Methylibium petroleiphilum PM1: one gene and its partners. The protein of the gene in region 2 interacts with the protein of the main gene of each other region in a pairwise test. Links are inferred from orthologs where the notes say so. Each region holds a gene or a part of one and is shown on either strand. Other genes may lie near its edges.

What was found.
Region 1: the proteins of grpE (region 2) and MPE_RS04770 interact in binary tests that used the Escherichia coli proteins (3 or more experiments, as listed by UniProt). The link is inferred for Methylibium petroleiphilum PM1 from one-to-one orthologs.
Region 3: the proteins of grpE (region 2) and groL interact in binary tests that used the Escherichia coli proteins (3 or more experiments, as listed by UniProt). The link is inferred for Methylibium petroleiphilum PM1 from one-to-one orthologs.

The regions. Positions count from the first base shown.
Region 1 is NC_008825.1:1,009,273-1,017,009, reverse strand. Bases 2,777-5,683 are described here. They hold MPE_RS04770 (Nramp family divalent metal transporter), read right to left. Parts: upstream 4,973-5,683; coding sequence 3,581-4,972; downstream 2,777-3,580. Other genes in these bases: MPE_RS04765 (molecular chaperone GroEL), read right to left, coding at 5,114-5,683; MPE_RS04775 (sigma-54-dependent Fis family transcriptional regulator), read right to left, coding at 2,777-3,472. Outside these bases: MPE_RS04790 (FAD-linked oxidase C-terminal domain-containing protein), read right to left, coding at 1-383; MPE_RS04785 (hypothetical protein), read right to left, coding at 390-830; MPE_RS04780 (ribbon-helix-helix domain-containing protein), read right to left, coding at 899-1,249; more of MPE_RS04775, read right to left, coding at 1,436-2,776; more of MPE_RS04765, read right to left, coding at 5,684-6,751; MPE_RS04760 (MmoB/DmpM family protein), read right to left, coding at 6,836-7,195; MPE_RS04755 (aromatic/alkene monooxygenase hydroxylase subunit beta), read right to left, coding at 7,230-7,737. UniProt on the Escherichia coli protein: H(+)-stimulated, divalent metal cation uptake system. Involved in manganese and iron uptake. Can also transport cadmium, cobalt, zinc and to a lesser extent nickel and copper. Involved in response to reactive oxygen.
Region 2 is NC_008825.1:2,659,539-2,662,457, forward strand. It holds grpE (nucleotide exchange factor GrpE), read left to right. Parts: upstream 1-1,145; coding sequence 1,146-1,694; downstream 1,695-2,919. Other genes in the region: hemH (ferrochelatase), read left to right, coding at 1-598; MPE_RS12590 (RNA-binding S4 domain-containing protein), read left to right, coding at 595-1,008; dnaK (molecular chaperone DnaK), read left to right, coding at 1,771-2,919. UniProt on the Escherichia coli protein: Participates actively in the response to hyperosmotic and heat shock by preventing the aggregation of stress-denatured proteins, in association with DnaK and GrpE. It is the nucleotide exchange factor for DnaK and may function as a thermosensor.
Region 3 is NC_008825.1:461,103-468,915, forward strand. What follows is about bases 2,055-5,037. They hold groL (chaperonin GroEL), read left to right. Parts: upstream 2,055-2,714; coding sequence 2,715-4,361; downstream 4,362-5,037. Other genes in these bases: MPE_RS02130 (P-loop NTPase family protein), read left to right, coding at 2,055-2,084; MPE_RS02135 (co-chaperone GroES), read left to right, coding at 2,301-2,591; MPE_RS02145 (DUF1631 family protein), read left to right, coding at 4,488-5,037. In the rest of the region: MPE_RS02125 (SulP family inorganic anion transporter), read right to left, coding at 1-1,167; more of MPE_RS02130, read left to right, coding at 1,356-2,054; more of MPE_RS02145, read left to right, coding at 5,038-6,671; MPE_RS02150 (patatin-like phospholipase family protein), read left to right, coding at 6,732-7,813.

The DNA of each region.
Region 1 (7,737 bases), 1.6 Mb from region 2 along the record:
CACTGGACCGTGGCCGTGCAGGCGATCCGATCGACGGACACGATGCGGTTCAGGCGCGCCAGCGACAGCGTCACGCCGCGCTCGTGCGGCAGCGCCCCGCCGGACAGCCCGGTGCCCGCCCCGCGCGACACCACGGGCACACCCAGCGCATGGCAGGTGCGCAGCACGTCGGCCACCTGCGACTCGGTTTCGGGCAGCACCACGACCAGCGGCTGCGCGCGATAGGCGGTCAGACCGTCGCATTCGAACGGTCCCGTCTCTTCCTTGCGGAACAGGATGGCGTGGCGCGGCAGCACGGCACTCAGGGCCTCGACGACCCGCGTCTGGAGCGCAGCAGGGGAGGCCGAGGCGGCAGCCGCCCGGCTCGAAGGGGATCCGGACATCGCGAATCAGCCGTCGAAGGAGGTGCGCCGCGCGATGTCGAGCAGCGTCTTCCACGGCAGCAGCAGGTCGTCGCTGCAGGTGCTCGCCGAATCGATGTAGGCACGCAGCCGCCGGCCCTGCGTGATGGCGCGGGGCGCCGGTTCGACACCGGCGTCGGCCGGCCGCGCCGCCTGCCGGTCGAGGCAGCGCATCGGTTCGAGCACTGGCGCCGGGAACACGTCGACGAGCAGGTCGGCGCTGCGCCGGGCCACGCAGGCTTCCTCGCGGCCGTCGAAGTAGCGCGCGAAGTCGTGCACCAGCGCGGCGGTGATCAGCTGGTCGCAGGCGCCGGCCCGACGTGCCAGCGTGGCCGCACGCTGCCCGGCCCAGCCCGCGGAGGCCAGGGCCGCGCCACGGGGCAGGCGCCGCTCGAACTCGTCGAAGCTGCGCGGCGGACCGGCGCGCAACGGTCCCGGACTCGCCGCGGGGCCGACCGCTCCCGCCGGAAGGGGGGCTGGAATCTCCACGGTGCTCTCTAGTGCGCGAACACCGCCTGGCTTTCCTCGATGTCCCAGGTCTCCTCTTCCGCCTCGCGCCGGACCCGGTCGCGCTCCCGGCCCAGCCGGCCGGAATCGATCAGGTGGCGGACGCAGGTGACGCGCAGGAAGGATGCGAAGTTGGCCGACTCCGAACGGTGCGTGGTCGCCTCGTCGTACAGCTTGGTGATCAGCGCGTTCGTCGTGCACTTCTGTTCGGAGGCGATGTCGGACAGAACCCGCCACATCAGGTTCTCGAGCCGGATGCTGGTGATGACGCCGTGGATGCGGACGGATCGCTGCCGAGGTTCGTACTGGAGGGGATCGGCCTGGACATAGAGCTTGCACATCAGGGAGTCCTTCGCGGTGCATTGGATGCGGGCCGCTCGATGGAGTGTTTCACGACGAAGGCGGTCATCGGTAATACGCCGGCATGACGTGCCCGGCCCGCACCGGCTTTCACCGCCCCGGAGCCGGTCGGGGCTCCGTGCTGCGGTGGATCGGTGCGCGGCGAAACGTCGCGTACTGCTCGCGCTTCAGTTTTCGCCATCGTTGCTCGCCTTCACGACATCGTCGAGCTGGTAGCGCTCGACCTTCCGGTACAGCGTGCTGCGCGAGATGCCGAGCACCCGTGCAGCCAACGCCAGGTTGCCGTGCACGCGCTGGATCGCCTGCAGGATGGTCAGGCGTTCAGTGGCCTCCAGGCTCGTGAGATCGGCGTCGAGCGCCGGAGCCTTGGCGCCGTCGAGCGTCGCCAGCAGTTCTGCCGGCAACTCCTCCCGCCGCACCACCTCGTCATCGGAGGTGAGCAGGAGCGACTCGATCACGTTGCGCAGTTCACGCACATTGCCGGGCCAGGCATAGGCCCGCAACAGCTGCCGAACGTCCGGGCCGATCTCCCGGCTCGCGACGCCATGGCGCACCGACAGCGTCCGCACGAAGTGGTCGACGAGCAGGTCGACGTCGCCATCGCGTTCCCGCAGGGCCGGCACCTGGATCCGCGTGACGCCGATGCGATGGAAGAGATCGCGACGGAAGCGCCCTGCCTCGACCTCCTGCAGCAGATCACGGTTGGTCATCGCCACCAGCCGCACGTCGACCGGCCGCGGCGTGGTGTCGCCGAGCCGGTAGACCACGCCCTCCTCGAGCGCGCGCAGCAGCACCGGCTGCAGGTCCAGCGGCAGCTCGCCCACCTCGTCGAGGCACAAGGTGCCGCCGTGGGCGAGTTCGAAGCGCCCGGCTCGTCCTTCGCTGGTGGCCCCGGTGAAGGCGCCGCGCACGTGCCCGAAGAGCTCGCTGCCGATCAGCTCCTTGGTCGTCGCGCCGCAGTTGAAGGCCACGAAGCTGCCGCCCTTGCGCTCCTCCTCGTGCAGTGCGCGGGCGAACAACTCCTTGCCCGCTCCGGTTTCGCCCTGGATCAGCACCGAGACCCGGCGACGCCCGAGCAGCTTGGTGCGTTCGATCGCGCCGCGAAAGACACTGCTGGCGCCCACCACGCCCGGCAGGCACTCCGGTGCCGGGGCGGCGGCGAGGGTCGGCGCGGCCGGTGCCGGAAGCTGGGGCAGATCGCCTTCCGGGCGCTGCAGGATCCGGCCGATCGAGCGCTTGGGCACGATCAGCAGCGCGCCGATCGCGCTGCCGTCGAGGCGCACCGGGTTCATCCATTCGCCCAGCAGCCCGTCCGGCAGCCGGTTGTTCCAGGCGGAGATCTGGCGCCCCTTGAGACCGTCCGCCAGCCGCACCGCGAGATCCGGCGTGAGGCAGCCGCTGCTGTGCACGATGCGCGCGTTGCGGTCGATCACCACCATGGCGGCGGCGCCGGCCCGCCCCGGGTGGTTGAGGCAGGCCTCCAGCAGCACGTTGTGCTCGCGGCTGGTGCGCTCGGCCAGCACCGACTCGATCTGCCGGGCGCACGCCACGGCGAGCGCGAGGTTGTTGAGCTGGAAGGTCGCGGGCGGGCCCGAGATATCGATCACGCCGAGCAGCTGATCGGTGCCGGACAGGTAGACCGGGGCGGCCGCGCAGGTCCAGCTCTTGATGCCTTCGCAGAAATGCTGCGCGGCATGCACCTGGATCGGCCGGCCGGTGGCCAGCGCGGTGCCGATGCCGTTGGTACCGACCACGCTCTCGTTCCAGTTGCCGCCGTGGGTCAGGTGGATATCCTGCGCCGCGTCCAGCGTGCGCGCATCGCCCGATGATTCGAGCACGATGCCGGTGGCATCGGTCAGCAGCATGATCGAGCCCGACTTCGCGAGCAGGTGTGCCGACGACATGAAGATGCCCTGCGCGGCCCAGACCAGATCGCGGTTGCGCAGCCGGAGCTGCTCGAGCTCGTCGTCGCCCCGGATCGCGAGCGGGGCCTTGCGCGAGCCGGGTTCGACGCCGAAGCGGCGGCTGCGCTGCCACGACGACAGCACGTGCTTGGGCACGGCCGACTGCACGAGCGACTGCCCGGAGACGAACTGCTCCCAGGCCTGTGTGGTCTCCCGAACACCTTGCGGCTCGAACTCGCCTTGTGGCCCGATCGACAACGGCGGCGTCGTCACGGGCTTGGGGAAATGGCTGTTGACCATGGCTGTCTCCTCCGACCTGCGGGCTCGTCCGGGCGTGGTGCCTCAGCGCGCCTTGCTTGTTCCGGGATTGGGCGTCACGCGCCCCTGCATTGCCATCGGGGCCGCACCCTAGGCAGCTCGCTCCTCCAGCACCGCCGGTGCAGACAGTTTCAGGGGCACGCACGAGATCCACAACAGCAGGGTCGTCAAGGCACCGACCAGCACGTAGGCATACCAGGGCGCACCGTCCGCGGAACCTGCAGCCAGCGTGCGCCACACCAGCCAGGCGTTCAGCGACACGATGCCGGCCGCGGCCGACCAGGCGGCGACCCGGACCCAGCGCGGGCTGGCGAACTGACCCATCAGTTGTCGATCGCTCGTGAACCGGACCAGCGGCACGATGGCGAACGGCAGCTGCAGGCTCAGCACCACCTGGCTCATGATCAGCAGCTGCAGCACGCCGGCATCGCCCTGGTAGAGCAGCACCCCGACGGCCGGCACGATGGCCAGCCCGCGGGTCAGCAGCCGGCGCGCCAGCGGGCTCATGCGCAGCGACAGGAAGCCCTCCATCACCACCTGGCCCGCCAGCGTGCCGGTGAGCGTGGAGCTCTGGCCGGCGGCGAGCAGTGCGATCGCGAACACGGTGGCCGCCAGCGTGGTGCCGACCAGCGGCGTCAGCAGGCTGTGCGCCTGCTGGAGCTCATTGACCTCGATGCCCTGCGTGAAGAAGGTCGAGGCCGACAGCACCAGGATCGACGCATTGATGATGAACGCGATGTTCAGCGCCAGCAGCGTGTCGACGAAGTTGTAGCGGATGGCCTCGCGCTGGCCCTGGGGGGTGTGCGAGATGCGACGCGTCTGCACCAGCGACGAATGCAGGTAGAGGTTGTGCGGCATCACCGTCGCGCCGAGGATGCCGATCGCGACCAGCAGGCTGTTGGCGTCGATGCGCGGGACCAGGCCGCCGACGATGTCGCCGAGCACCGGCTGCACCAGCACCATCTCGATCGCCATGCACACGCCGATGGTGAGCACCAGTGCGGCGACCACGGCCTCGAGCTTGCGGATGCCGTAGTGCTGCAGCACCATGATGAGCATCACGTCGAAGGCGGTGATGACCACACCCCATAGCAGCGGGATGCCGAACAGCATGTTGAGTGCAATCGCGCTGCCCAGCAGCTCGGCCAGGTCGCAGGCGATGATCGCCAGCTCGCACAGCACCCACAGCGCCATCGACACCGGGCGCGAGTAGCCGGCCCGGCAGGCCTGGGCGAGGTCGAGTCGACCGACGATGCCCAGCCGCGCGGCCAGACTCTGCAGCAGCACCGCGATGATGTTCGACGCCAGCAGCACCCACAGCAGCTGATAGCCGAAGCGCGCGCCGCCCTCCAGGTCGGTGGCCCAGTTGCCCGGGTCCATGTAGCCCACGCTCACCATGGCCGCCGGCCCGATGAAGCCGAACATGCGCCACTGTCCCGGGACACGCCAACGCATGTCCACGCTTTGCTCGAGGTTGGTCATGTCCCCTCCTTCTTCTTGTCGTGCCTGTCGCCCAACATCCCGGCCGTCAGAACCAGTGCCCGACGAGTCCGGCGATGGCGATCACGAGGCCTGCGCCCGTGATCACCAGTCCGCAGATCAGCCGGGTGCGCCGGCGACGCGTCATTGCCGCCCCAGCCGCTCCGCACCCCCGCCCAGCGCCGGGCCCGCGGTGGGGTCCATGTCTTCCGGCTTCTTGGCGATGAGCGTCTGCGTGGTGAGGATCAGCGCCGCCACCGAGACGGCATTGCGCACGGCGCTGTAGCTCACCTTCACCGGGTCGATAATCCCGACCGCCGCCAGGTCGACGAAGCGGCCGTCGCGTGCGTCGAGCCCGACCCCCGGCGCCGAGTCCAGCGCCTTGCGCACCGCCGCCGGGCCGTCGAGGCCGGCGTTGGCGGCGATGTGGCGCAGCGGCTGCTGCAGCGCGCGCTGCAACAGGCGCACGCCTTCGCGCACCGCACCCTCGCTGCGCGCCACCTCGGCGTCCAGCCCGCTCGACACCCGCAGCAGGGCCAGGCCGCCGCCGGGGACCACTCCTTCGGCGACCGCAGCGCGTGCCGCGTGGATGGCGTCCTCCACCAGGTGGAGGCGGCGCTTCTGCTCCACCGGCGTCGCACCGCCCACCTGCAGCAGCGCGGTCCCGCCCGACAGCTTCGACAGCCGCTCCTTGAGCTTGTCCTTGTCGATGTTCGGCGGCGCCAGTTCGTGCTGGCGTGCCACCTGCTGGCGGCGCGCGGCGATCAGTGCCGGATCGCCACCGCCGGCGCTGATGACCGTCTGGTTGGACGAGATCCGCACCTGGCGCGCGCGGCCCAGGTCGCGCAGTTCCACCGCGCCCAGGCTGCCGCCAAGGTCGCGCGCGATCACGCGGCCACCGGTCAGGATGGAGATGTCCTCCAGCATGGCCTTGCGCCAGTGTCCGTACTCGGGCGGATGGATGGCCGCCACCGGGATGCCGGACTTCTCGCGCCAGGCCAGCAGCGTGACGATGCACGCCGGAGCCACCTCGTCCGCGATGATGAGCAGCGGGCGCTTGGCCTCGCCGGCCAGTCGCAGCAGCAGCCCGACCTCCTCCTGGGTCTGCAGGCGCTGGTCCGTCATCAGGATCAGTGGCTGCTCCAGCACCACCTGCATCTTCTCGACGTCGGAGATCATGTGGTGCGACAGGTAGCCGCGGTCGAAGGCCATGCCGTCCACCACGTCCAGCACCGTCTCGACGGTGGTGCCGAACTCGACGTCGACGATGCCGTCGGCGCCCACGCGTTCCAGGGCCTCGGCCACCAGGTGGCCGGTCGTCTCGTCGTTCGCCGCCACCACCGCCACGGCGCGCAGGGCCTCGGTGTTCGCCAGCGGCGTCGCCGCCGACTTCAGCAGCCCGATGGCCGCGGCCACGCCGCGCTCCAGGCCTTCCACCAGCTCCACCGGATTCGCGCCTTTGGCCAGGCAGGCCAGGCCGTCCTGCACCAGCGCATCGGCCAGCACCGTGGCCGTGGTGGTGCCATCGCCGGCGATCTCGTTGGTCTGCTTCGAGACCTCGCGCAGCACCTGCGCGCCGATGTTCTCGAACGGGTCCTCGAGCTCGATCTCGGCGGCGATGCTGACACCGTCGCGCGAGATGATCGGCGTGCCGATCGGGCGGTCGATGATGGCGTTCATGCCGCGCGGGCCCAGCGTCCCGCGGACCGCCTTGGCCAGCTTCGCGACACCCCGGCCCAGCGCCAGGCGTGCCTCTTCGTCATGCAACATGATGTTGGGCATGGCTCGTCTCCTCTGTCTCTCGTGTGGCTGGCTGTTCAAGTGCCCCTGCGATGGACGCCGCGGCGCCCATCGCAGGCGGGGGCACTATTCGTACTGCATCGCTTCTTCCATGTTCCCGAACAGGACCACGGTGTTCTCGTCGACCATCACCATCCGACCGTAGTGGGTCGAGGTGGAGATCTCGAACAGGTGGGGCGTCATCTCGCGGCCCAGCGTCTCGGCGATCTCGTCCATCTTGAACTCGATGCGGCCCTCGCCGTCGATGCGGATCATCGCGGGCATGTAGGTCACGCGGATGCCGGGCTTGGTGGCCATCAGCTCGGCGATCGCGCGCGCCTCGACGCTGTCGTTCATCGTCACACCGCACTGGTGGGACACGGTTTCCTCGAAGGCCAGATCCTTGAAGGCCTTGAAGATCGAACTGCTGTTCGTGGTAGCTGACATGGTGTTGTCCTTGGTTCAGTGGGGTCGGGGGGCGTCAGGCGGCCAGCGAGGCCGGCAGTGCCACGCCGATCTGCTGCGAGATGGCCTTCACGCGCTCGACGGCGGCGGCATAGGCAGCCTCGAACTGCGCGACCTTGGTGCGCGGCAGCGACCAGATCGGCTGCAGGTTCTTGGCGGCGCTCACGGCCATGTCGCCGTAGCGCGCCATCCAGCCGGCGAACAGGGCCTTGTTGTGCGCGCCGTGGGTGGCGTCGGCGGTGAGCATGTGGAACAGCTCGACCGAGTTGGCGAGGTTGCGCTGGTAGTCGCCTTCGGCCGAGGACACCACGGTCGGCGTCAGGAAGTCGTTCTGCGCGGCGGCGGCCTGCATGAAGAAGCCGCTGCGGAACAGCTCGCCCACCAGCGGCTCGAACACCATGTTCACCGCGAAGTACTTCTCGAGGTAGTCGGTCGCACCGCCGATGGCCTCGATCAGCTGGCGCGTGGGTTGCCAGATCGGATCTTCCAGCCACTGCGTCTTGCCGATCTCGGCGTCGAAGCCC
Region 2 (2,919 bases):
CCGGCGCGTGCCGGAGCTGCGCTTCGTCAACCACTACCACGACGACCCGGGCTACATCCTTGCGCTCGGTCGCTGCATCGAAGACCACTGGATGCGCAACGGCCGCGCCGAGCGGCTGGTGCTCAGCTTCCACGGCGTGCCCGAACGAACGCTGCGCCTCGGTGATCCGTATCACTGCGAGTGCCAGAAGACAGCGCGGTTGCTGACCGAGCGGCTGGCACTGAAGCCCGAGCAGGTGCTGGTGACCTTCCAGAGCCGCTTCGGCAAGGCCAAGTGGCTGGAGCCCTACACCGAGCCGACTTTGGTGCAGCTGGCGCAGCAGGGCATCCGGCGCGTCGACGTGGCCTGCCCCGGCTTCACCTCGGACTGCCTCGAAACGCTGGAAGAGATTGCGCAGGAAGCCCGTGAGGCCTACCTGCATGCCGGTGGCGAGACGTTCCACTACATCCCCTGCCTGAACGATCGGCACGAGTGGATCGCCGCGCTCAGCGACATCGCGATCCGCCACCTGCAAGGCTGGCCGACCCAAACGGCGCCGGATCCGGCGGCCCTGCAGGCCCAGGCTCTTCGGGCCCGCCAACTGGGGGCCCAGGCATGAGCACAACCGGGCCGGGGGTTCGCCTCGACAAATGGCTGTGGGCCGCGCGCTTCTACAAGACGCGCAGTCTCGCCGCCGAGGAGATCGGCAAGCACCGGATCGAGGTCAACGGCGTACCGGCCAAGGCCTCGCGCGAAGTCCGGGTCGGCGACGAACTGCACCTGCGCCAGAACGGTGGCCTGTCGCGTACGGTGATCGTGCGCGGCGTGTCCAGCGTGCGCGGCCCGGCCCCCCAGGCCCAGGCCCTGTACGAGGAGACCGCAGCCAGCCTCGCGCAACGCGAAGCCCGTGCCGAGCAGCTGCGCACCGCGCCCGAGCCCGCCCTCAGCATCGACCAGGGCCGCCCCACCAAGCGCGACCGGCGCCAGCTCGCCGACTGGGACCGCTGGAGCGCCGCGCTGGACAGATAGCGCGGCCGGGGGCTGCAGCCCAGACATCGTCGCCGCACCGGGCGCCGCTGGTGCCTGCCACAGATCAAAATGCCCCTCTTGAAAATACGGACTCCGGCCCAAGCTGTTGTCCGTTCCCGCAGAAGCTCACCCTGAAAATGGAAAAACCTGAAGAAAATCAAGCACCTGGCGCGCCCGAGCCCTCCTTTGCCGCAGACACGCCGGACTTGAACAACGCCGCCGCCGCATCGACGCCCGAGCAGCGCCTGGCCGAACTGGAAGCCAAGCATTCCGAGATGGCCGATGCCTACCTGCGCGCCAAGGCCGAGGCGGAGAACACCCGGCGCCGTGCCGAAGAGGAAATGAGCAAGGCCCGAAAGTTTGCGGTCGAAGGCTTCGCCGACAGCCTGCTGCCCGTGAAGGACAGCCTGGAGGCCGCCCTCGCGATCGAGGGGGCCACCGTCGAGCAGTTGCGCGAGGGCACGCATGCAACGCTGCGCCAACTGGCCACCGCGCTGGAGCGCAACAAGGTGATCGAGATCTCGCCGCCCGCCGGCACCAAGTTCGACCCCCATCAACACCAGGCGATCACGATGGTGCCGGTCGAGCAGGAGGCCAACACCGTGGTGGCCGTGCTGCAGAAGGGTTACCTGATCGCCGACCGCGTGCTGCGCCCGGCGCTCGTCACCGTCGCCGCGCCGAAATAACACCGCACCCTCTTGAATCAGCGGAAGTTATCCACAGCTTCCCAGCAACAGATTTCAGCTTGAAGGAGTTTTGACCATGGCCAAGATCATCGGCATCGACCTGGGGACCACCAACTCGTGCGTCGCCATCATGGAAGGCAATACCACCAAGGTGATCGAGAACAGCGAAGGTGCGCGCACCACGCCGTCGATCATCGCCTACCAGGAGGACGGCGAGGTGCTCGTCGGCGCGTCGGCCAAGCGGCAGGCCGTCACCAACCCGCGCAACACGCTGTACGCGGTGAAGCGCCTGATCGGCCGCAAGTTCACCGAGAAGGAAGTGCAGAAGGACATCGACCTGATGCCCTACACCATCGCCGCGGCCGAAAACGGCGACGCCTGGGTCGAGGTGCGGGGCAACAAGCTCGCGCCGCCGCAGGTGAGCGCCGAGGTGCTGCGCAAGATGAAGAAGACCGCCGAGGACTACCTCGGCGAGACGGTGACCGAGGCCGTGATCACCGTGCCTGCCTACTTCAATGATGCGCAGCGCCAGGCCACCAAGGACGCCGGCCGCATCGCCGGTCTGGACGTCAAGCGCATCATCAACGAGCCGACCGCGGCCGCGCTGGCCTTCGGCCTGGACAAGCACAACGACGGCAAGGGCGGCGACCGCAAGATCGCCGTGTACGACCTCGGCGGCGGCACCTTCGACATCTCGATCATCGAGATCGCCGATGTCGACGGCGAGATGCAGTTCGAGGTGCTGTCGACCAACGGCGACACCTTCCTCGGCGGCGAGGACTTCGACCAGCGCGTCATCGACTACATCATCGCCGAGTTCAAGAAGGAGCAAGGCGTCGACCTGAGCAAGGACGTGCTCGCGCTGCAGCGGCTGAAGGAAGCAGCCGAGAAAGCCAAGATCGAGCTCTCCAACAGCACGCAGACCGACATCAACCTGCCCTACGTGACGGCCGATGCCAGCGGCCCGAAGCACCTGAACATCAAGCTCACGCGCGCCAAGCTCGAGGCGCTGGTCGAGGAACTGATCGAACGCACGATCGCGCCCTGCCGCACCGCCATCAAGGACGCCGGGGTCTCCACCAGCCAGATCAACGACGTGATCCTGGTCGGCGGCATGACCCGCATGCCCAAGGTGCAGGAGAAGGTCAAGGAGTTCTTCGGCCAGGAGCCGCGCAAGGACGTGAACCCGGACGAGGCGGTGGCAGTCGGTGCCGCCATCCAGGGT
Region 3 (7,813 bases), 2.2 Mb from region 2 along the record:
CATCAGGCGCCGCCAGCCGGGCAGGTCGAGCAGGTTCCAGGCGACCGGCAGCAGCACCGCGGCGATCGCCGCGTTCGGGATCAGCGCCAGCAGCGGGGCGCTCACCAGCACCAGCAACAGCAGCAGCCCGGCCGAGAACACCGAAGCCAGTGGCGTGCGCGCACCGGCCTCGAGGTTGGGGATCGAACGGTTCAGCGATCCGCAGGAGACATAGGCGGAGGTCAGGCCTCCCACCACGTTGGACAGGCCCTGGCCGAGGAACTCGCGGTTGGCGTCGATGCGCTGGCCCGAGCGGGCGGCCACGGCCTTGGCGATCGAGATCGACTGGGCGAGCGCCACCAGCGTCAGGGCGAAGGCGATGCTGACCAGGTCGCGCAGCCGCGAGATGTCGATGTCGGGCCAGTGCCAGCGGGGCCAGGGCAGCGGCACCTCACCGATCTGCTCGACGTGCCAGAACGTGCCGTCCTCATGGCCGGCGTTCAGCAGCACCGCGACCAGCGTGCCGGCCGCCAGCCCCAGCAGAAGCGCGGGCCAGCGCCGCTGCCAGTGCCGCACGGCGAGCGTGACCGCGAGGGCCACCACGCCGACGACCAGCGAACCGAGGTGCACCACCTCGAGCGGCCGCTGCCAGAGGGCCTCGAGCATCGGCCTCAACCCGGTGCCGGAACTCATGCCCAGCAGGTCGGGCAGGGCATGCAGCGCAATCAGCACCGAGGCGCCGGCGGTGAAGCCGAGCAAGGCCGCCGGCGAGATGAAGTTGGCGATGCTGCCCAGGCGCAGCGCGCCGATCAGGGTCTGCATCACGCCGACCAGCAGCGTGACGGTCAGCGCGAGCTCGATGTAGTCGGGGCTGCGCACCCAGGCGAGCGGCGTGAGCATGGCCGCCAGCGCCAGCGAGTTCGCGTTCGTCGGCCCCGACATCACGTGAAGGCTGGAGCCGAACAGCGCCGCGACGATGCACGGCAGGATGGCGGTGGCCAGGCCGTACTGCGGCGGCAGGCCGGCGAGCGAGGCGAAGGCGATGCCCTGAGGCAGTACCAGCACGGCGCCCAGCAGGCCGGCCAGCAGGTCGGCGCGCAGCGTCTCGCGCGACACGAGCCTGACCCACGGACCGAAGCAGCGTTGTAGCCAGGGCGGGCCGGCAGCCGGCGCAGCGGGTGAGGACATGCCGAATGATAGAAGCCGTTCCGGCCCCGCCGAGGGGCCGTGTCGCGGAGCAGAACGCGATGCGATATCGCGCGGCCCACCGTGTGGCCCAACTCGCTGCGTTGCACAATGTCCCGCACCGGGCGACGAATTCGACCTGGCATCCCGCCGGCCGACGTTCCGCCTTTCGCCATGGAGAGCTGAGCAGCATGACGCAGATTCCCACGCTCGAGACCGCGACCACGTCGAGGATCCACATGATCGGCGGCGAGAAGGGCGGTGTCGGCAAATCGCTCGTGTCGCGTCTGCTGGCGCAGTACCTCATCGACCACGAGGTCCCGTTCACCGGCTTCGATACCGACCGTTCGCACGGCTCGCTGATGCGCTTCTATGCAGGCTACGCCTCGCCGGTGCTGGCCGATCGCTACGAGGCGCTGGATGCGATCGTCGAGGCGGCCATCGAGGCCCCGGGCCGCCGTGTGCTGGTCGACCTGGCAGCGCAGACCCATGATCCTCTGGTGAAGTGGATGGATGAGTCGGGCGTGCTGGACCTGGCCGACATGTCCGGTGTCGCCATCCACTACTGGCACGTGATGGACTCCGGCAAGGACTCGGTCGATCTGCTCAAGCGCCTGCTCGACCGCTTCGGCCGGCGCCTGCGCTACGTGCTGGTGCGCAACCAGCTCCGCGGCGACGACTTCAGCCAGCTCGAGAAGTCGGGCGAACAGGATCGCGCGCTGGCACTGGGCGCTCGTGTGATCACGCTCAAGCGCCTGCACGACTCGGTGGTGCAGAAGATCGACGCCAGCAACAGCAGCTTCTGGGCCGCGCGCAACTCGCCCGGCAGCGAAGGCCCGAGCCTGGGTCTGATGGAGCGCCAGCGTCTCAAGCTCTGGCTGAACCACGCCTTCAGCGAGATCGAGACGGCGGGGGTCTGACCGCGGCGGCCCGCCGCAAGTCGGGCCTTCGTCACGCTCCGGGCGCGGCGCTATTGAAACGCCGTGAGCGACCCCTATAATCTGTCGCTAGCACTCGCGCAGACTGAGTGCTAACAAGCCGGAGACGGCATCATCGTCTCTGGCTGCGCAATTGTGAGCTTGCGCTAACTGCGCGAAACAAGTCCGTAGATATTCGATACCCATCAAGGAGATGCGATGAAACTTCGTCCTTTGCACGATCGCGTGATCGTCAAGCGCCTCGAACAGGAAACCAAGACCGCTTCGGGCATCGTGATCCCCGACAACGCCGCCGAGAAGCCCGACCAGGGTGAAGTGCTGGCCGTGGGTCCGGGCAAGCGCAACGACAAGGGCGACTTCATCGCCCTGAACTGCAAGGTCGGCGATCGCGTGCTGTTCGGCAAGTACAGCGGCCAGACCGTCAAGGTCGACGGTGACGAACTGCTGGTGATGCGCGAGGAAGACCTCTTCGCCGTGGTTGAAAAGTAAATCGCGTGCGATTTGCTTTCGTCGCAGGCTGACTTCGCGCAGCGAAGTCAAGGCCCCAAGGGTCGGCCGTAGACAGAAGAATTCCCCGGCGCGAGCCGGCAAATCAGATTTCGGAGAATACAAATGGCAGCTAAAGACGTCGTTTTCGGAGGTGAAGCCCGCGCGCGCATGGTCGAAGGCGTGAACATCCTGGCCAACGCGGTCAAGGTGACGCTGGGCCCGAAGGGCCGCAACGTGGTGCTCGAGCGTTCGTTCGGCGCCCCGACCGTGACCAAGGACGGTGTGTCCGTGGCCAAGGAAATCGAGCTGAAGGACAAGCTCCAGAACATGGGCGCCCAGATGGTCAAGGAAGTCGCTTCCAAGACCTCGGACAACGCCGGTGACGGCACCACCACCGCCACCGTGCTGGCCCAGGCGATCGTGCGCGAAGGCATGAAGTACGTGGCCGCGGGCATGAACCCGATGGACCTGAAGCGCGGCATCGACAAGGCCGTCGTGAGCTTGGTCGAGCAGCTGAAGAAGCAGTCGAAGCCGACCACCACCAGCAAGGAAATCGCCCAGGTCGGCACCATCTCGGCGAATTCGGACGACGACGTCGGCCAGATCATCGCGTCGGCGATGGACAAGGTCGGCAAGGAAGGCGTCATCACCGTCGAAGACGGCAAGAGCCTGAACAACGAGCTCGACGTGGTCGAAGGCATGCAGTTCGACCGCGGCTACCTGTCGCCCTACTTCATCAACAACCCGGAAAAGCAGAGCGCGGTGCTCGACAACCCGTTCGTGCTGCTCTACGACAAGAAGATCAGCAACATCCGTGACCTGCTGCCGACGCTGGAGCAGGTGGCCAAGTCGGGCCGTCCGCTGCTGATCATCGCCGAGGAAGTCGAAGGCGAAGCGCTCGCGACGCTGGTGGTCAACACCATCCGCGGCATCCTGAAGGTCGTGGCCGTCAAGGCGCCGGGCTTCGGTGACCGTCGCAAGGCGATGCTCGAGGACATCGCGATCCTGACCGGCGGCAAGGTCATCGCCGAGGAAGTCGGCCTGACGCTCGAGAAGGTCACGCTGGCCGACCTGGGCCAGGCCAAGCGCGTCGAGGTGGGCAAGGAAAACACCACGATCATCGACGGCGCCGGCGCCGCGGGCGACATCGAAGCCCGCGTCAAGCAGGTGCGCGTGCAGATCGAGGAAGCCACCAGCGACTACGACCGCGAGAAGCTCCAGGAGCGCGTGGCCAAGCTCGCCGGCGGCGTGGCCGTCATCAAGGTCGGTGCCGCCACCGAAGTCGAGATGAAGGAAAAGAAGGCCCGTGTCGAAGACGCCCTGCACGCCACGCGTGCCGCGGTGGAAGAAGGCATCGTGGCCGGCGGTGGCGTGGCGCTGCTGCGCGCCAAGCAGGCCGCCGGTGCGATCAAGGGCGACAACGCCGACCAGGACGCCGGCATCAAGCTGATCCTGCGTGCGATCGAGGAGCCGCTGCGCATCATCGTCACCAACGCCGGTGACGAAGCCAGCGTGGTGGTGAACGCCGTGCTCGCCGGCAAGGGCAACTACGGCTACAACGCCGCCAACGGCACCTACGGCGACATGATCGAGATGGGCATCCTGGACCCGACCAAGGTGACCCGCACCGCGCTGCAGAACGCCGCCTCGGTGGCCGCGCTGATGCTGACGACGGAAGCCATGGTCGCCGAGTCGCCCAAGGACGACGCGCCGGCCGGCGGCATGCCGGGTGGCATGGGCGGCATGGGTGGCATGGGCATGGACATGTGATGTCCCGCCGGCCTCCCACGGGAGGCCGGCCGCCTGGGCTCTGCCCAGAACCGCGTCAGCAAGGGCCGCAGAAATGCGGCCCTTTTTCATGCGCGTTCGGCGAACGCTCCCGGGATAATCGGGCGCATGGATGTCTCGCCGCTGCTGCAGCGCTACCTCGACAGCTGTCTCGCGGAGGTGCCGCGCTGGATGAGCCGGGTCGCGAACGAGGCCCTGCAGGCGCTGCACGCACCGACCACCCGCAGCGCGCTGCGCGAACTGCCGGCGCGCCCGCGCGACGACGCCGAGCTGGCCCTGCGTCACAACCATCCGCTGTGGGCGCGTCGCGTCGGTGAGTTGCTGGGTTCGCGCTGGCGCAGCGAGATCGAGGCCGGCGCGCCCGACGCGGGCGCGACGCTGTCGCCGCGTCCGGCCTGGTCGGCCGAAGCGCTGACGCTGGTCGACGAAGCCGAGGCCGAAGAGAACATCGAGCTGCTGCGCGCGGTGCAGCTGGTCGACCACGCCGCCGAGCACGAGCTGCACGAGCTGCAGTCGCGCACAGCGACGCTGCGCGGCCAGGACGCGGTGCGCGCGACCTCCAACCTGCTGCGGCCCGAGCTGCTGGTGCGGGCGGTGTGGGACGCCAGCGAGGTGCTGGGCCTCGGCGCACCGGCCCGCAAGGCACTGATGCGCGCCAGCGGCGAGCCGCTGGCACAGGCGCTGAAGCAGGTCGCGATCGACGCCGGCCGGCGCCTGGCCGACTGGGGGGTCGGCCAGGCGGCCTGGAAGGCCAGCTCCACGCCGGCGGCACGGCGGGTCGCGCCGCCGAATTCCGGCTACGACCTGACGCGTCCCGGCGCACTCGACAGCCTGCGCAGCCGCCTCAGCACGCGCTACGCGAACATCGACGGTGCCACGCGCGCCGGTCCGATGGACGAGGCCGATTCGCTGCAGCAGCTCGACCGCAATCTGGTGCATGTGCTGGCGCGGCGACCGCTGGGGATCCAGGGCGCCGACCGCCTGATGGCCCGGCTGCCCTTCCTCGAGGCGGCCGGCCGCCACGACGACGACCGCGAGATCATGCTGCTGGTGGCCCACCTGAGCGGCGCCGTGCTCGACGACGCGCTGCTGCCGCTGCCGGTGCGTTCCACGCTGGCCAGCTTGCAGGCACCGTTGCTGCGCGTGGCGCTGCGCGAGCCCCGGGTGCTGGAGGATCACTCGCACCCGATCTGGCAGATGATGATTCGGCTCGCGTCGCACACGGCCGGCTTCCAGGACGACGATGATCCCCGGCTGTGCGCGTTGCTGCTCGACGTCGAGGTGCTGTTCACGCGCCTGCAGGCGGCCACGCCGGCGATCGCGGTGCACGCGCAGGCGCTGACCGCGCTCGATTCGCTGCTGGTCGGCGAGCTCGACGCCGAGCGGCGTGAGGCCGCTGCGCCGATCGCCAAGCTGCAGGCGGCCGCGCGGCGCGTCACGATGGTCGAGGCGCTGCGCCGGCAGGTGCGACTCGAACTGCAGGACGCGACCTCGCCGTGGCGCATCGAGGGCAGTACGCCGGCCCGCCCGGCCGCGGCGGTGGTGCTGGACGAGACGCTGCAGCACTTCCTCACCGGGCCGTGGCCCGAGGTGCTGGCGCATGCCCTGATCAACGACGGCGAGCAGGCCGACACGACGCGCGGTCTGCTGGCCGTGGTGCCGGATCTGCTCGCCAGCCTTGCGCCGCTGCGCAGCGAGGACGACCGTCGCCGCCTGGTGGCCGCGGTGCCGGGCCTGGTGCAGCGACTGCAGCAGGGCATGGCGCGCATCGCCACACCTCCCTCGCAACGCGATGCCGTGCTGGCCACCCTGATGGCATGCCACACCGACCTGTTGCGGCCGATCGGGAGTGCGGCGGTGTCCCTCACGCCAGAGGAAATCGTGCGCCGGATGCGCGAGGAAGAACTGCCGGACGAGCCAGCGCCGCGCACGCCGGCCGGCGACTCGATGTTCGACATCGCGACGCTCGACACCGTGCCGGCGGCGCTGATGCCCGAGGCGCCGGTGGCGGGCGCGCGCGGCTGGCTGCAGCACCTGGCGGTCGGTACCTGGTGCCGGTTGGTCGCCCGCGGCGACTGGACCGTGGCGCGCGTGTTGTGGGTCGACGAGTCGCGCGAGCACTGGCTGTTCAGCGACGCCGAACTCGGACTCACGCACGGCCTCACGCGGCGTGCGCTCGAGCGCCTGGCCGACGGCGGCCTGGCCGGGCCACTGGAGCAGCGCAACCTCATCGAGCGCGCCGTCGACGCCCTGATGGCGCCGCCGCGCGGCCGCGACACCACGTTGGGCTGAGGCGCGGCGTCATCGCGCCACCGTCGCGGGGATCGTGCGAGAGCCCCGCACAATCCCGGCATGTACCGCATCCGCGTCCTGTCGTCGCTCCGGGGAGGCTTGATCGTTGCGATCGTCGCAGCGGCGGCAATGGCCGAGGCGGGCGGCATGTCACCGTCGCCACTGCCGGCCGCCGCGTCTGCCGCCTCCGCCCCGGCCGCGGCCCGTGCCGCGGCACCCGAGCCTCGATCCTTGCAACCCGCGGGGCGGCCGCGCATCGGCCTCGTGCTGTCGGGTGGGGGAGCGCGCGGTCTCGCGCACGTCGGCGTGCTGAAGGTGCTGGAGCGCGAGCGCATCCCGATCGATGTGATCGCAGGCACCTCGATGGGCGCGATCATCGGCGGCTTGTATGCGAGCGGCATGAGCGCCGAGTCGCTGGAGCGCGAGCTGCTCAAGGTCGACTGGGACCAGCTGTTCGCGACCCGCGTCGCGCGCCGCGAGCTGTCGCAGCGGCGCAAGGAGACGGACTTCGAGATCGCCTCGGCGCTCGAGATCGGCCTGCGCGACGGCGAGCTGCGCGTGCCGATCGGCACGCTGTCGAGCCGCGGGCTGGAGTCGCTGCTGCGCCGGTACACGCTGCCGGTGCGTGCGGTGCGCGATTTCGACCGCCTGCCCACGCCCTTTCGTGCCGTCGCCACCGACATGGAGAACGGTCAGCCGCTGGTGCTGAAGGAGGGCGATCTGGCGCTTGCGATGCGATCGAGCATGAGCGTGCCCGGCGTGTTCGCACCGACCGAGATCGAGGGGCGCATCCTCGGTGACGGCGGGCTGGTGAACAACCTGCCGGTCGACGTGGCGCGTGCGATGGGCGCCGATGTCGTGATCGCCGTCAACATCGGCACGCCGCTGGGTGCGCGCGACACGCTGGGCTCGCTGATCGGCGTGACCACGCAGATGATCAACATCCTGACTGAGCAGAACGTTCAGCGCAGCCTGGCGACGCTGGGCCCGCGCGATCTGCTGATCGCGCCGCAGCTCGGCCTGCTGAGCTCGGCCGACTTCGCGAAGGCCATGGAGCTCATCGAGCTGGGCGAGCTGCAGACGGCCCAAATGGTGCTGCAGCTCGAGGCCTATGGCGTCGATCAGGCCAGCTACCAGAGCTG